DNA from 4 places in the Variovorax sp. 01T432 genome. Region 2 is predicted to be linked to each of the others. Evidence: predicted binding sites of a transcription regulator. Region 2 holds the regulator's gene; each other region holds the start of a gene.

Region 1 (3,205 bases), on a different contig from region 2:
CCGCGCCATGGGCTGCGTGGTGGTGGCGGGACGGTCGTTGAGCGCGAGGCTCAGGAGTTCGGGCCGGGCGTAGTGGCCGACCGAATCCATCATGCGTTTGCGCTTGGTGATGAGCGCCATGTCGAGGTCGGCGATCACCATGCCCTCGCCCTCGGTGAGCGGCGTGGCGAGGTGCTTGCCCTCGGGCGAGACGATGGCCGTGTGGCAGCCGCCGCGCAGTGCCTTCTGCAGGCCCGCGTCGGGGGTGATGGCGCCGATCTGCGCCTCGGTCAGCCAGCCGGTGGCGTTGATCACGAAGCAGCCCGACTCCAGCGCATGGTGGCGGATGGTCACTTCCATCTGCTCCGCGAAGATCGGTCCGACCAGCGAGCCCGGGAACTGCGCGCAGTGGATCTCTTCATGCTGGGCCATCAGGCTGTAGCGCGCCAGCGGGTTGTAGTGCTCCCAGCAGGCCAGCGCGCCGACGCGGCCCACCTGCGTATCGACCACCTTGAGCCCGGCGCCGTCGCCCTGGCCCCAGATCATGCGCTCGTGGTACGTCGGCGTGATCTTGCGGCGCTTGAGCACCAGGCTGCCGTCGGCGTCGAACACCAGCTGCGTGTTGTAGAGGCTGCCATGGTCGCGTTCGTTCACGCCGAGCACCACGACCATGCCGCGGGCCCGTGCGCGCCCGGCGACCGCCGCCGTCACCGGGCCGGGCACCACTACCGATCGCTCCATCAGCCGGATGTGGGCCGGCCCCTGCAGCACCGGCGGCTGCACGAAGGAGAAGTACGGGTAGTAGGGCACGAAGGTCTCGGGAAAGACCACGATCCGCGCGCCCTTGGCGGCCGCCTCGTCGATGGCCTCGCACACCTTGTTCAGCGTGCCGTCGTGGCTGTCGAAGTCGGGCGCGATCTGGACCGCGGCGGCTCGGACGATGCGTGAGGAACTCATGGCGGCGCCCGCCTCACAGGGTCCAGGTGTCCAGGATCACCGCGCCGGCCTTCTTGTGCAGCAGCACGATGTCGAGCACGTCGAGCGGGTTGATCGGCACGATGCCGGGGATCAGCGCGCCTTCGCCGTGGCCGTAGAGCGCCTGCAGCGCGAAGCGGCAGGCGTAGACCTTGCCGCCCTCTTCCATGAACTTGGTGATCTGCTTGTTGAAGTTCTGGTGGCCCGGGAAGGCCTCGTCGCCGAGCGTCGGAAAGCCGCGCTGCACGCCGAGCGTGACGCCGGGGCCATAGAGCAGGACCGAGGTCTCGTAGCCCTTGCGCTTGAGGCGCGTGGCCTGCAGCAGGTTGACGAAGCCGATGGAGCCTTCGAACGCGACCGTGTGGAAGGTGACCAGGGCTTTCTCGCCCGGTTCGGCCTTCACGTCCTCGAAGACTTTCTCTTCGTAGTCGACGAGATGTTCGCCGGTGAGGTTCGCGGGTTTGGTGACTTTGGGCATGCGGTTGCTCCGGTAGAGGTGTGAATGAATGAGGTTGCGCGCCCTCCGAATTCGCACGCTCCGTGCCACTGCCCGACGGGCTCGATGCGATCAAGCTGCGATCAATCAGCTGCGATGCGGCGCGGGCGCCACGCAGAATTTTTCGGCACCCGCCGCGAGGGGCTTCAGCGGGCTTGCGGCGGCTCGTTTCGCACTCGATTGATGCATTCGCCATGCGATCAATGCACCCGATCAATGGCGCTTCATGCACACGATCCATGCACGGCGCTCCTCGCAGCCCGGCACGCTTCATGCGTTCAACTTCCCATCCCGATGCAATCAATGGATGCGATCAACTGCCATGAACAAGACCACCCTGCAATGGCAGAAGCGGCTGGAAACCAGCGACAAGCCGGCCTATCTCCTGCTGGCGGATCTGATCGCCGACGACATCCGCACCGGCCGCCTGACCGCGCGCGACAAGCTGCCGACGCTGCGTGACCTGGCGGCGGATCTGCGGCTGAACTACACGACGGTCGCGCGTGGCTATGCCGAGGCACGCAAGCGCGGCCTGATCGACTCGCGCTCGGGCACCGGTACCTTCATCCGCGGCAGCAGCCCGAGCCTGCCGCTGCGCGGCGGCGGCGGCGCCGAGATGACGATGAACCTGCCGCCGGAGCCGCAGGACGCGACCCTGCTCGACAGAATGCGCCAGAGCGCCAGCCGCATCCTGGCGGACGCGAACATGTACGACCTGCTGCGCTACCAGGACTTCGGCGGCACGCCGCGCGACCGCGAAGCCGGCATGCAATGGATCCGGCCGCGCGTGCCCGATTGCCGGCTCGACCAGATGCTGGTGTGCCCCGGCATCCACAGCGTGCTGACCGCCCTGTTCTCGCAGCTCGCGCGGCCGGGCGAGCTCATCTGCGTGGAGGCGCTGACCTACCCCGGCGTGAAGGCCATCGCGACGCAGCTGGGCATCCAGCTGCATGCGCTGCCGCTCGACGAGGAGGGGCCGATGGGCGAGTCCTTCGAGCATGCCTGCAGGACGCTGCGGCCCAAGGCGCTGTACTGCAACCCCACGCTCAACAATCCCACCACCGCGACGATTTCGCGCGCGCGCCGTGAAGCGCTGGCAGACATCGCGCTGCGCTACGCCGTCCCGATCATCGAGGACGACGCCTACGGGATGCTTCCGCGCCAGGTGCCGCCCGCGATCGCCACGCTCGCGCCGGACCTGACCTACTACATCACCGGCTTCTCGAAGACGCTGGGCGCGGGGCTGCGCAACGCCTATGTGCGCTCACCCAGCGCGCGGCAGTCGCAGCGCCTGGCGGGCGCCCTGCGCGCCACCACCGTGATGGCTTCGCCCATCACGAACGCCCTCGCGACATTGTGGGTCGAGGACGGCACGGCCGAGGCGATGCTGCAGGCGATGCGCAACGAGTCGGCGGTGCGGCAGGGACTGGCGGGCAAGCACCTGGCCGCCTACGGCATCGCGGCGCAGAGCGAAGGCTTCCATCTCTGGCTGCCCTTGTCGTCGGCCTGGAGCACGGTGGAATTCGCCTCCTACCTGCGCACGCAGAACGTCGGCGTGGTGGCGAGCGCGGCCTTTTCGACCGACGGCACGCCGCCGGAGGCCGTGCGCATCTGCCTCGGCGGCCCGATGTCGCGCGACGCGTGCGACCACGCGCTGCGCCTGATCGCCGACACGCTGGCGCACCCGCTGCACCCGCATGCGACGGTGATGTAGCCCTGTCGCGCCGGGCGCTTCCTGTAGGCAGTGGCCCACGC
Region 2 (3,205 bases):
ACGGCGGGCAGCCGCCTGGAGGCGCGCGGCCTGAAGAAGAGCTACGGCAGCCGCACGGTCGTCAAGGACGTCTCGCTGGCCGTGCAGAAGGGCGAAGTGGTCGGCCTGCTGGGCCCCAACGGCGCGGGCAAGACCACCTCCTTCTACATGATCGTCGGGCTGGTGCGGGCCGATGCGGGCGAGATCACCATCGACGGCGAGCCGATCGCGCACATGCCCATCCATCGCCGCGCGCGCATGGGGCTGAGCTACCTGCCGCAGGAAGCTTCGATCTTTCGCAAGCTCACGGTCGAGGAGAACGTGCGCGCCGTGCTGGAGCTCCAGTACGAGCCCGATGGCTCGGGGCGGCCGGTCTCCTTGTCGAACAAGCGGATCGAGGAGCGGCTCACCGAACTGTTGACCGACCTGCGTGTCGATCACCTGCGCGATTCGTCCGCGCTCTCGCTGTCGGGTGGCGAGCGCCGGCGCGTCGAGATCGCGCGCGCCCTCGCCACACAACCGCGCTTCATCCTGCTCGACGAGCCCTTCGCCGGCATCGACCCGATCGCGGTGATCGAGATCCAGCGGATCATCAGTTTCCTGAAGGAACGCGGCATCGGCGTTCTCATCACCGACCACAATGTGCGTGAAACGCTGGGCATCTGCGATCACGCATTCATCATCAGCGACGGGCATGTGCTGGCACAAGGCACGCCTTCGGAGATCGTCGACAACGCCGAGGTGCGAAGGGTGTACCTGGGCGAACACTTCCGGATGTAATGTTGCTTACCCCCAGGCTCCGCACATCGTGCCTCGCCGACCCCCTGCCGGGGACGGGCCGGCCGCATCGCGCGGCCGTGTGCGGCGGCCTCACTTGTTGTCGTGCGCCATGAAGCAAGGTCTTTCGCTGCGCGTATCGCAGCATCTCGCCCTGACGCCGCAGCTTCAGCAGTCGATCCGGCTGCTGCAGCTGTCCACGCTCGAATTGAGCCAGGAAGTCGAGCAGATGCTCGACGACAACCCCTTCCTCGAGCGCACCGCCGAGGAAGCCACGCGCGAGGAATTCGGCCTGGAGTCGGCCGATGCGCCGGTGCGCGATGACGACCGCCTGGCCGAGGGCGAGGGCGAATTCAGCGCCGGGCCGTCGGCCTCCGTGGCCGAGGCCGCTGTCGCAAGCCCGGCCGAGACCGAGGCCGCCTCCACCACCGATACCGCCGACGGCGAACCCGACTGGGAAGGCGACGGCACCATCGACCTCGCGCCCGACGATACCGAATGGGGCGGCGACGCTCCCGCGCGTGCCAACAACCTCGGCGACGACGAGCGCACCGATGCGACCGAACTCGCGCGCAGCCAGGAATCGCTGCAGTCCTTCCTGCATCGCCAGGCGCTGGGCCTGCGCCTCAACGAGAACGACCGCGCCGCCCTGCGCTTCCTGATCGAATCCCTCAACGACGACGGCTACCTCGAAGACTCGCTGCCCGCCCTCGCCTCGGGCCTGGCGGGCGACGACAACGACCAGTTCGACGATCTGGTGCACCACTTCCAGGTCGCGCTCGGCTTGCTGCAAAGCCTGGAGCCGGTCGGCGTCGGCGCGCGCAACCTCGGCGAGTGCCTCAGCATCCAGCTGAGGGCCCTCGCCCACGAGGGCGAAAGCCCCGACGAGGCCCAGGTGCGCAAGACCGCCCTCGCGATCTGCAAACAGCCGATGGAGCTGCTCGCCCGGCGCGACTTCAAGCGCCTGGCCACGCTCACCCGCAGCAACGAGGAAGAAGTCCGCGCCGCCCTGCAACTCATCGCCCGGCTCGAACCCAAGCCGGGCCGCCGCTTCGTGGATGTCGAGCGCAACGTCGTCGTGCCGGACGTGATCGTCACGCGCGTAGGCAACGGCACCAACGCCAAGTTCCGCGTCATGCTCAATCCCGAGGTGATGCCCCGCCTGCGCGTGCACGACATCTATGCCGGCGCGCTCAGGCAGCACAAGGGCGAGGGCAGCCAGGCGCTGTCGCAGCGCCTGCAGGAGGCGCGCTGGTTCATCAAGAACATCCAGCAGCGCTTCGACACCATCCTGCGCGTGTCCAACGCCATCGTCGAGCGGCAGAAGAGCTTCTTCGTGCACGGCGAGCTGGCGATGCGTCCGCTGGTGCTGCGCGAGATCGCCGACGAGCTGGGCCTTCACGAGTCGACCATCAGCCGGGTGACCACCGCCAAGTACATGGCGACGCCCTACGGCACTGTCGAACTCAAGTATTTCTTCGGCTCCGCGCTCGGCACCGAGACCGGCGGCAACGCGTCGAGTACCGCGGTGCGCGCCTTGATCAAGCAGTTCGTGAGCGCCGAGGATCTCAAGAAGCCGCTGTCCGACAGCCAGCTCTCGGAGATGCTCAAGGAGCAAGGCATCGAATGCGCTCGCCGCACAGTGGCGAAGTACCGGGAAGCATTGCGCATCGCGCCAGCCAATCTGCGCAAGGCCCTCTAGGAGCGTCCGGCCGCAAGCCGCCGGTCAGACGCGCGCCAGCTGCAACACCGCACGCAGCGCGGCCGGCTGCACGGGCTTGCGCAGCGCGTGCCAGCCGCGCGCCTCGGCCAGCTGCCGTGTCGCTTCGTCGATGTCGGCCGACACCAGGGCGATCGCCAGTTCCGGCCTTTGCCGCTGCAGTTCGCGGGCCAGTGCGATGCCGTCGAGCGCGCCCGGCAGGCGGATGTCGCACAGTGCGAAGTCAATGGCGTGCAGGTCGGCCAGCGCGAGTGCCTCGGCCGCGCTTCCGTACACGCGCGGCCGCGCGTTCCACAGGCGCAGCAGCGCGGCGATGCTGTCGGCCACCACCGCGTTGTCTTCCACCACCAGCACGGCAAGCCCGGGGCGCAGCGGTCGTGATGCGTGCGTCGCGTGATCCATCGCATCCCCCGCCGGGGCTGCCACCGGCAGCACGGCAGCATGCACCGGCGCGGCCGGCAGCGTGAATCCGAATACCGAGCCCCGTCCGAGCCTCGAACGCAGCGTCACCTGCACGTCCAGCCGCTGCGCCAGGCGCCGCACGATCGCGAGGCCCAGCCCGTGGCCGCGTTGCAGATTGCGCTCCACGTTGCCCACCTGCTCGAAATCGCCGAACACGCGCTCCTGCGCGTCCGGCGCGATGCCGATGCCCGCGTCGCGCACTTCCACGCGCCAGCCGTTGCTGCGGCGCCGACAGGCCAGCAGCACGCGGCCGCGCGGCGTGAACTT
Region 3 (3,205 bases), on a different contig from region 2:
GCGCCTCTTCAGCCGCATTGCATGGGTGTTGCCGGGGCTCGACGCGCTGCCTGAACTGCGGCGCCGCATCGATGCCATGGAAATCGACGCTGGCGCCGCCACGGCTGCCTTCGGCAAGCTGATCGCGGGCCTGCTCGCGGTCGTGTTCGAGGCCGCCGACGGCGCCACCGACCCGGAGATCTCGCGCCTGCTCGTGGCGCTCTTCAACTTCATGCAGGGCAAGGAGTTCGCGGGCCAGGAGCGGGCGTGCGGCGCCGCGGCCTTCGCATCGGGGCGCAACGACAGCGCCCGGCAGCAGCAATGGCTGCACCTGATCGAATCGCAGGAGCGATGCTTCCAGGTCTTCGCCGAGTTCTCGGGCCCGGGCCTCGTCGAACTCTGGCGCGCCAGCCAACCCGCGACGCAGCAGGCCGAACAGGAGCGACTGCGTCGCATCGCCTGCGCGGCGCCGGCCGGCGTCGCGCTCGATACGGAGTTGAGCCAGACCTGGTTCGACTGCTGCACGCGCCGCATCGACGCCATGCATTCGGTCGAGGACCGCCTGGCCACCGACCTGCGCCGGAGCTGCGAAGAGAAGACGGCGCAGGCGCGCACGGAATTGCAGGGCCACGAGCTGCTGCTGGCAAAGCTCAAGCACGAAGCCGACGTGCCGACCGCCGTGTTCTTCGACCAACCGGCGGTACTCGGGGCACCGCCCCCCGTGCAAGCGCCGGGCAACGCCGCGCCCTATGGCCGCCATCTTGAGCGCTCGATCCTCGACATGGTCCAGGAACAATCGCATCGCCTGCAGGTGATGAGCGACGAACTCGACACCGTCCGGGCCGCCCTCAACGAACGCAAGCTCGTCGAGCGCGCCAAGGGCTTGCTGATGGCGCACCGCCGCCTGAGCGAACAGGAGGCGCACAAGATGCTGCGCCAGACCGCCATGAACCAGGGCCGTCGGTTGGTCGAGGTCGCCGAGTCGGTGCTGTCGATGGCGGAATACCTGCCCAACGATACGGCGCCCTGAAGCCCTCGCCAGCCTGAATTGGTGCAGCGCACAAGAAGGGCGCACGTGCCGGCATCTGAAGAAGATCCGTCGCCAGCACCCGGCCCTTGTGCCAGGAACGCTCTCAATTTGATAGCAGATCGACCTCCTGACCCGCTGGCACGCAGCTTGCATGAAAGCACCGCATAGACCGCAAGGTCTGCAGGCAGGTTGCATCCAACGGCGGGTGCGGCCCACCGAACCGGACAAAGGCGTCCCCACCCGCAAGGGCTCGTTCTCGAGCAGCCCTGCGCGGTGAGGACGCCTTTTTTTGTTTGTGCTTTTTCATTTCGGAGTTCGCCCCATGACCGAGTTGCAGAAATCGACATTGAGTCGCCGCCGCGTCCTGCAGGCCGCCGCCGTTGGCGCGGTCGGACTCAATCCCGCGTTGCGTGCCGCCGTGTATGCGCAAGGCTCCGACAAGCCCGAGAAGGAGGAAGTCAAGATCGGCTTCATTCCGCTGACCGATTGCGCCAGCGTCGTGATGGCCTCGGTCCTCGGCATCGACAAGAAGTACGGCGTGAAGATCGTGCCGAGCAAGGAGGCCAGTTGGGCCGGCGTGCGCGACAAGCTGGTCAACGGCGATCTCGACATGGCGCATGCGCTCTATGGCCTGGTCTACGGCGTGCACCTGGGCATCGCGGGACCGAAGAAGGACATGGCCGTGCTGATGACGCTCAACAACAACGGCCAGGCGATCACGCTGTCGAAGAAGCTGGCCGACAAGGGCGCGGTCGACGCGGCCTCGCTCGCCAGGCTCATCAAGTCCGAGAAGGGCGAGTACACCTTCGCCCAGACCTTCCCGACCGGCACCCACGCGATGTGGCTCTACTACTGGCTCGCGTCCGCCGGCATCGACCCCTTCAAGGACGTGAAGAACATCGTGGTCCCGCCTCCCCAGATGGTCGCGAACATGCGCATCGGCAACATGGACGGCTACTGCGTCGGCGAGCCCTGGGGCCAGCGCGCGATCATGGACGGCATCGGCATCACCGCCGTCACCACGCAGGACATCTGGAAGGACCACCCCGAGAAGGTGCTCGGCACCACCAGCGACTTCGTCAGGAAGTACCCCAATACCGCGCGCGCCGTGACCTCCGCGATCCTGGAGGCGGGCCGGTGGATCGACACTGGCCTGCAGAACAAGAACAAGATGGCCGAGACCATCGCCGACAAGAGCTACGTCAACACCAGTGTCGACGCGATCAACCAGCGCATCCTCGGCCGCTACACCAACGGCCTCGGAAAGAACTGGGACGACCCGAACTACATGAAGTTCTACAACGACGGGTCGGTGAATTTCCCCTACCTCTCCGACGGCATGTGGTTCCTCACGCAGCACAAGCGCTGGGGCCTGCTGAAGGAGCACCCGGACTATCTCAAGGTCGCGACGGAGATCAACCGCATCGACATCTACAAGCAGGCCGCGGCAGCCACGAAGACACCGGTTCCCAAGGAGGCAATGCGCAGCAGCAAGCTCTTTGACGGCGTGGTGTGGGACGGCAAGAACCCGACGCAGTACGCCGATTCGTTCAAGGTCCATGTCTGAGGAGCGAACCATGGTCAGCGCCGTTTTTCACTCTCCCCTCGAGGCCGCCGCCAGCAACATTGCGGCACCCGTGCTCGCCCGCCCGGCCGCCACGGTCGCCGTGCCGCCGGCCCCCATGAAGCAAAGGACGGAACCCGCGATGCGCACGCCGCGCGACTTCAGCGCCCTGTGGACGCGGGTGCTGCCACCCGTCCTCGGCTTCGCGCTTCTGGTGCTCATCTGGGAGCTGGTGGCCCTCAGAAGCAACAACGGCTTTCCATCGCCTCTGGCCACCTGGCAACAGGCGCTGACCGTGTTCAGCGACCCGTTCTACAGCAAGGGCCCCAACGACCAGGGCGTGGGATGGAACGTGCTTTCCTCGCTCAAGCGCGTGGCGCTCGGCTTCGGGCTGGCCGCCGCCGTCGGCATCCCGGCCGGCTTCGCGATCGGCCGCTTCGAGTTCCTCTCGCGCATGTTCAATCCCCTCATCAGCCTGCTGCGCCCGGTGTCGCCGCTGGCATGGCTGCCGATCGGCCTGCTGGTGTTCAAGGGCGCCAATCCCGCCGCCATCTGGACCATCTTCATCTGCTCGATCTGGCCGATGATCATCAACACGGCCGTCGGCGTGCAACGCGTGCCGAGCGACTACA
Region 4 (3,205 bases), on a different contig from region 2:
CGAACTCCAGGCCTTCCTCAACGACGTCTTCAGCCGCCTGACCGAAGTCATCAGCGCTCACCGAGGCACGGTGGACAAGTACATAGGGGACTGCGTGATGGCATTCTGGGGCGCGCCCGTCGACACGCCGGAGCACGCGGCGCTCGCTGTGGAAGCCGCGCTCGAGATGGCTGCCACCGTGCATGCGATCAACGCCGCCCACCGCCAGACCGGGCGTCCGGAGATCAGCGTCGGCATCGGCCTGAACACGGGCGTGATGAGCGTCGGCGACATGGGCTCGGCGGTTCGCCGCAGCTACACCGTGGTCGGCGATGCCGTCAACATCGCCTCGCGGCTGGAAGGACTGGGCGTGCACTTCGGCGTGGATATCGTGGCCAGCGCGTCGACGCAGCGCGCGGCGCCTGACTTCGTGTGGCGGGAGCTCGACCTTGTGCAAGTCAAGGGCAAGGTGGAGCTTGTCCAGATCTTCACACCCGTCATACTCCGGCGTGATGCGAGCGAGGCCCTGCTCCAGGAACTTGAGCGGTGGGCGCGGGTCCTCTTCCTGTATCGTGTGCAGGAATGGGAGGAGGCGCAGGCCCTGCTGGCGCTGCTGCTTTCTGCGGATGCGCAAAAAGTCCTTTACCAGCTGTACGCGCAGCGTATAGCCTCGATGGCGTTGCTGCCCAAAGTCCCGAGCTGGGACGGCGCAACCCGGTTTCAAACCAAGTAACAGCCGACGGGCTGAAAGATAAAAAAGGGTCTCGCAATATGCAGGTGCGCGTGCTGGGGTGCTCAGGCGCCATCGCCAAGGACTGCCGCACGACCTCTTTCCTGGTCGACAGCGATCTGCTGGTCGACGCCGGCACCGGTGTCGGTGACCTGAGCCTCGATGAGATGACCGCGATCGACGACGTGGTGCTCACCCATTCGCACCTCGATCACATCGCCGCCCTGCCCTTGATGATCGATGCGGTGGCCAGCCGGCGCAGCAAGCCGCTGCGCGTGCATGCCCTGCGAGCGACCATCGAGGCGATGCGGGCCCATGTCTTCAACAACGTCATCTGGCCGGATTTCGCGAGCATTCCGAGCCTGGAGGCGCCGTTCGTTAGCTTTCACGACATCGTGATCGGGCAGCATCTGGAGCTGGGGACGCAGGGGCTCAAGCACATCGAAGTCTTGCCGGCCGTTCATACGGTGCCGGCCTGCGGGTATGCCGTCCGTAGTGCCAGTGGCGGGCCGAACTGGGTTTTCAGCGGCGACACCGAGCGGAACGCGCCCTTCTGGGATCGGGTGAATCAGCTCGACGTGGCGATGCTGGTGATCGAGACCGCGTTCAGCAACCGCGAGCAGGCATTGGCGAGGCGCAGCCTGCACTTGTCGCCCGCGACGCTGGCAGATGAGCTGGCGCAGATCGGCGCTGGCAAGAACTTTCCCATCTACATCACGCACACCAAGCCGGCCGAGACGGAAGAGATCATGAGCCAGATCGATGAGCTGGCGGAAAGCGCCCGGGTGCGTGGCACCCGGGGGTGGGACATTCGGTGGCTGCAGGCGGCGGGGGTGCTGCGGGTGTGACCAGGGTTGTTAGTTCCGGTGACAAAAATGTCATCGTATGTGGGTGCGTCGCAACGGTTTTCGTCACCTGTTGTAACTCAAACGTGAACAAATGCGCGGTAACCCGGGCCAGGAGAGACAAGCTTAGGGTGGCACAGATGCTGCGGATAGAAGACCGCACCGGGGGCCTTTCCTCGGGCCCCTCAACCAACCTGGAGCTTCTACATGAACCGCGCTATCCGTTCCGCCCAAAAGGGCTTCACGCTCATCGAATTGATGATCGTCGTAGCGATCATTGGTATCTTGGCCGCGGTGGCATTGCCAGCCTATCAAGACTACACGGTCCGCGCAAAGGTGAGCGAAGCGATCATCGCCGCGACCTCGCCAAAAGGTCTGATCAGTGAAGCATTTCAGACCGATGGTTTGGAAGGTGCAAAGGCCGCCGCTGCAACGTTCAATGCTAAGGCTGCGACCGAAATCGCAACGAAGTATGTGAGTACCATTGTTGTTGGCGTTACAGATGCAGATGCCGGTGTGATCACCGTGACGCTCCAGGGCGCAAGCGCTGGTCTGCCGACGGACGCTCAGGGCAAGAAGATTGTTATGTCGCCCAATGTCAATAAGGTTGCACTTGCTGCCGGGGTTTCTGGCCCTGTCGATTGGGCATGCGCTTCGACGACTGCAACGACCGCCGGCACGCGTGGCCTGGGTGCAGCGACTCTTGGCGATTTGCCCGCGAAGTACGCGCCCGCCGAATGCCGTTAAGCTCGTGTTCAGCTCAATAGAAAAAGCCGCCCCCGGGCGGCTTTTTCTATTTTCAGTTCGCCAAGCCATTCGTAAGTGACGAATACAAACGATAGGCGGCTCACATGGTTGACCGGCGAACGTGGATCGTGAGCGTCCAGTCGTCCATCTTGACCGCCCGCGCACGCGCCTCATCTGGGCCTGAGTTGCGCTCCGACGAAGGCAACGCACTCGACGAGGTTGCGTGCTGACACGAGCGAGACTTTTCGGCGTCAGTCCGTACGCTCAACAGGTGGTTCTCGCCGAGGTATCCATAGGACGCGAGCAGGTATCGCTCCGGATAATCGGCGCAGAACTGCTTGATCGTTTGGTCGACAAGGCTCGACGGCACACCCTCGGTGAACTTCATCGTCGCAGTGAGCCGCTGCATACAGGTTTCCTGGACGATCGTTGGCACCGCTTCATCGCCTGGAATGTCACCAGCAGCACGTGTATGGGAACTTCAAGTTGGCGGGTGTCCACCCCGAAGCGAGGCCGCACGAGGAAGGATCCGAGCAGGTTCGGCTGCCGGGCGTAGATTTCGTCTGCCAACTGAACCTTCTGTGCCGCGCTCATGCTGTTGACGTCGATGGTCGCTCTGACCATCACGGTCTGGGTGACCCTGCCTTGATTTCACATATAGCAAGAAGTTGGAAACATGAGCTGTATGGAGAATCGAAATGCGAGATAGCAAGCTGCCGAAACGGCAGTACACGGATGAATTCAAGGTCGAGGCGATCCGACTAGCCCGAAGTTCCTCCAATCGCCGAGCGAGTTTGTCTTTGCACGACAAGCACTTGGCGTGAGTTTGGGGTTCCGGTTTCTGTCTACAGACGGATCTGCTGGAGCAGATCGAGCGCGCGTTGTTGTTTCGCGTTGGGCGTAG

The links. The regulator sigma-54, encoded in region 2, starts transcription at its own class of promoters, with help from an activator protein. The targets are predictions, from matches to a motif close to TGGCANGNAANCTGCTTT.
Region 1: the regulator sigma-54 is predicted to act here: its motif matches at 1,483-1,500, upstream of AC1DNF_RS08410 (MSMEG_0572/Sll0783 family nitrogen starvation response protein).
Region 3: the regulator sigma-54 is predicted to act here: its motif matches at 1,146-1,163, upstream of AC1DNF_RS19015 (CmpA/NrtA family ABC transporter substrate-binding protein).
Region 4: the regulator sigma-54 is predicted to act here: its motif matches at 1,687-1,704, upstream of AC1DNF_RS21900 (pilin).

Annotation. Positions count from the first base shown of each region.
Region 1 is NZ_JBFTPS010000007.1:133,108-136,312, forward strand. Features, by position in the region: gene AC1DNF_RS08405 (Nit6803 family nitrilase) at 1-936, opposite strand, end outside; gene AC1DNF_RS08410 (MSMEG_0572/Sll0783 family nitrogen starvation response protein) at 950-1,432, opposite strand; gene AC1DNF_RS08415 (aminotransferase-like domain-containing protein) at 1,773-3,164, shown strand.
Region 2 is NZ_JBFTPS010000070.1:13,975-17,179, forward strand. Features, by position in the region: gene lptB (LPS export ABC transporter ATP-binding protein) at 1-759, shown strand, start outside; gene AC1DNF_RS31870 (RNA polymerase factor sigma-54) at 869-2,458, shown strand; gene AC1DNF_RS31875 (sensor histidine kinase) at 2,483-3,205, opposite strand, start outside.
Region 3 is NZ_JBFTPS010000024.1:75,320-78,524, reverse strand. Features, by position in the region: gene AC1DNF_RS19020 (nitrate- and nitrite sensing domain-containing protein) at 1-1,009, shown strand, start outside; gene AC1DNF_RS19015 (CmpA/NrtA family ABC transporter substrate-binding protein) at 1,332-2,576, shown strand; gene ntrB (nitrate ABC transporter permease) at 2,587-3,205, shown strand, end outside.
Region 4 is NZ_JBFTPS010000030.1:84,290-87,494, forward strand. Features, by position in the region: gene AC1DNF_RS21890 (adenylate/guanylate cyclase domain-containing protein) at 1-712, shown strand, start outside; gene AC1DNF_RS21895 (MBL fold metallo-hydrolase) at 751-1,557, shown strand; gene AC1DNF_RS21900 (pilin) at 1,762-2,301, shown strand; gene AC1DNF_RS21905 (hypothetical protein) at 2,402-2,710, opposite strand.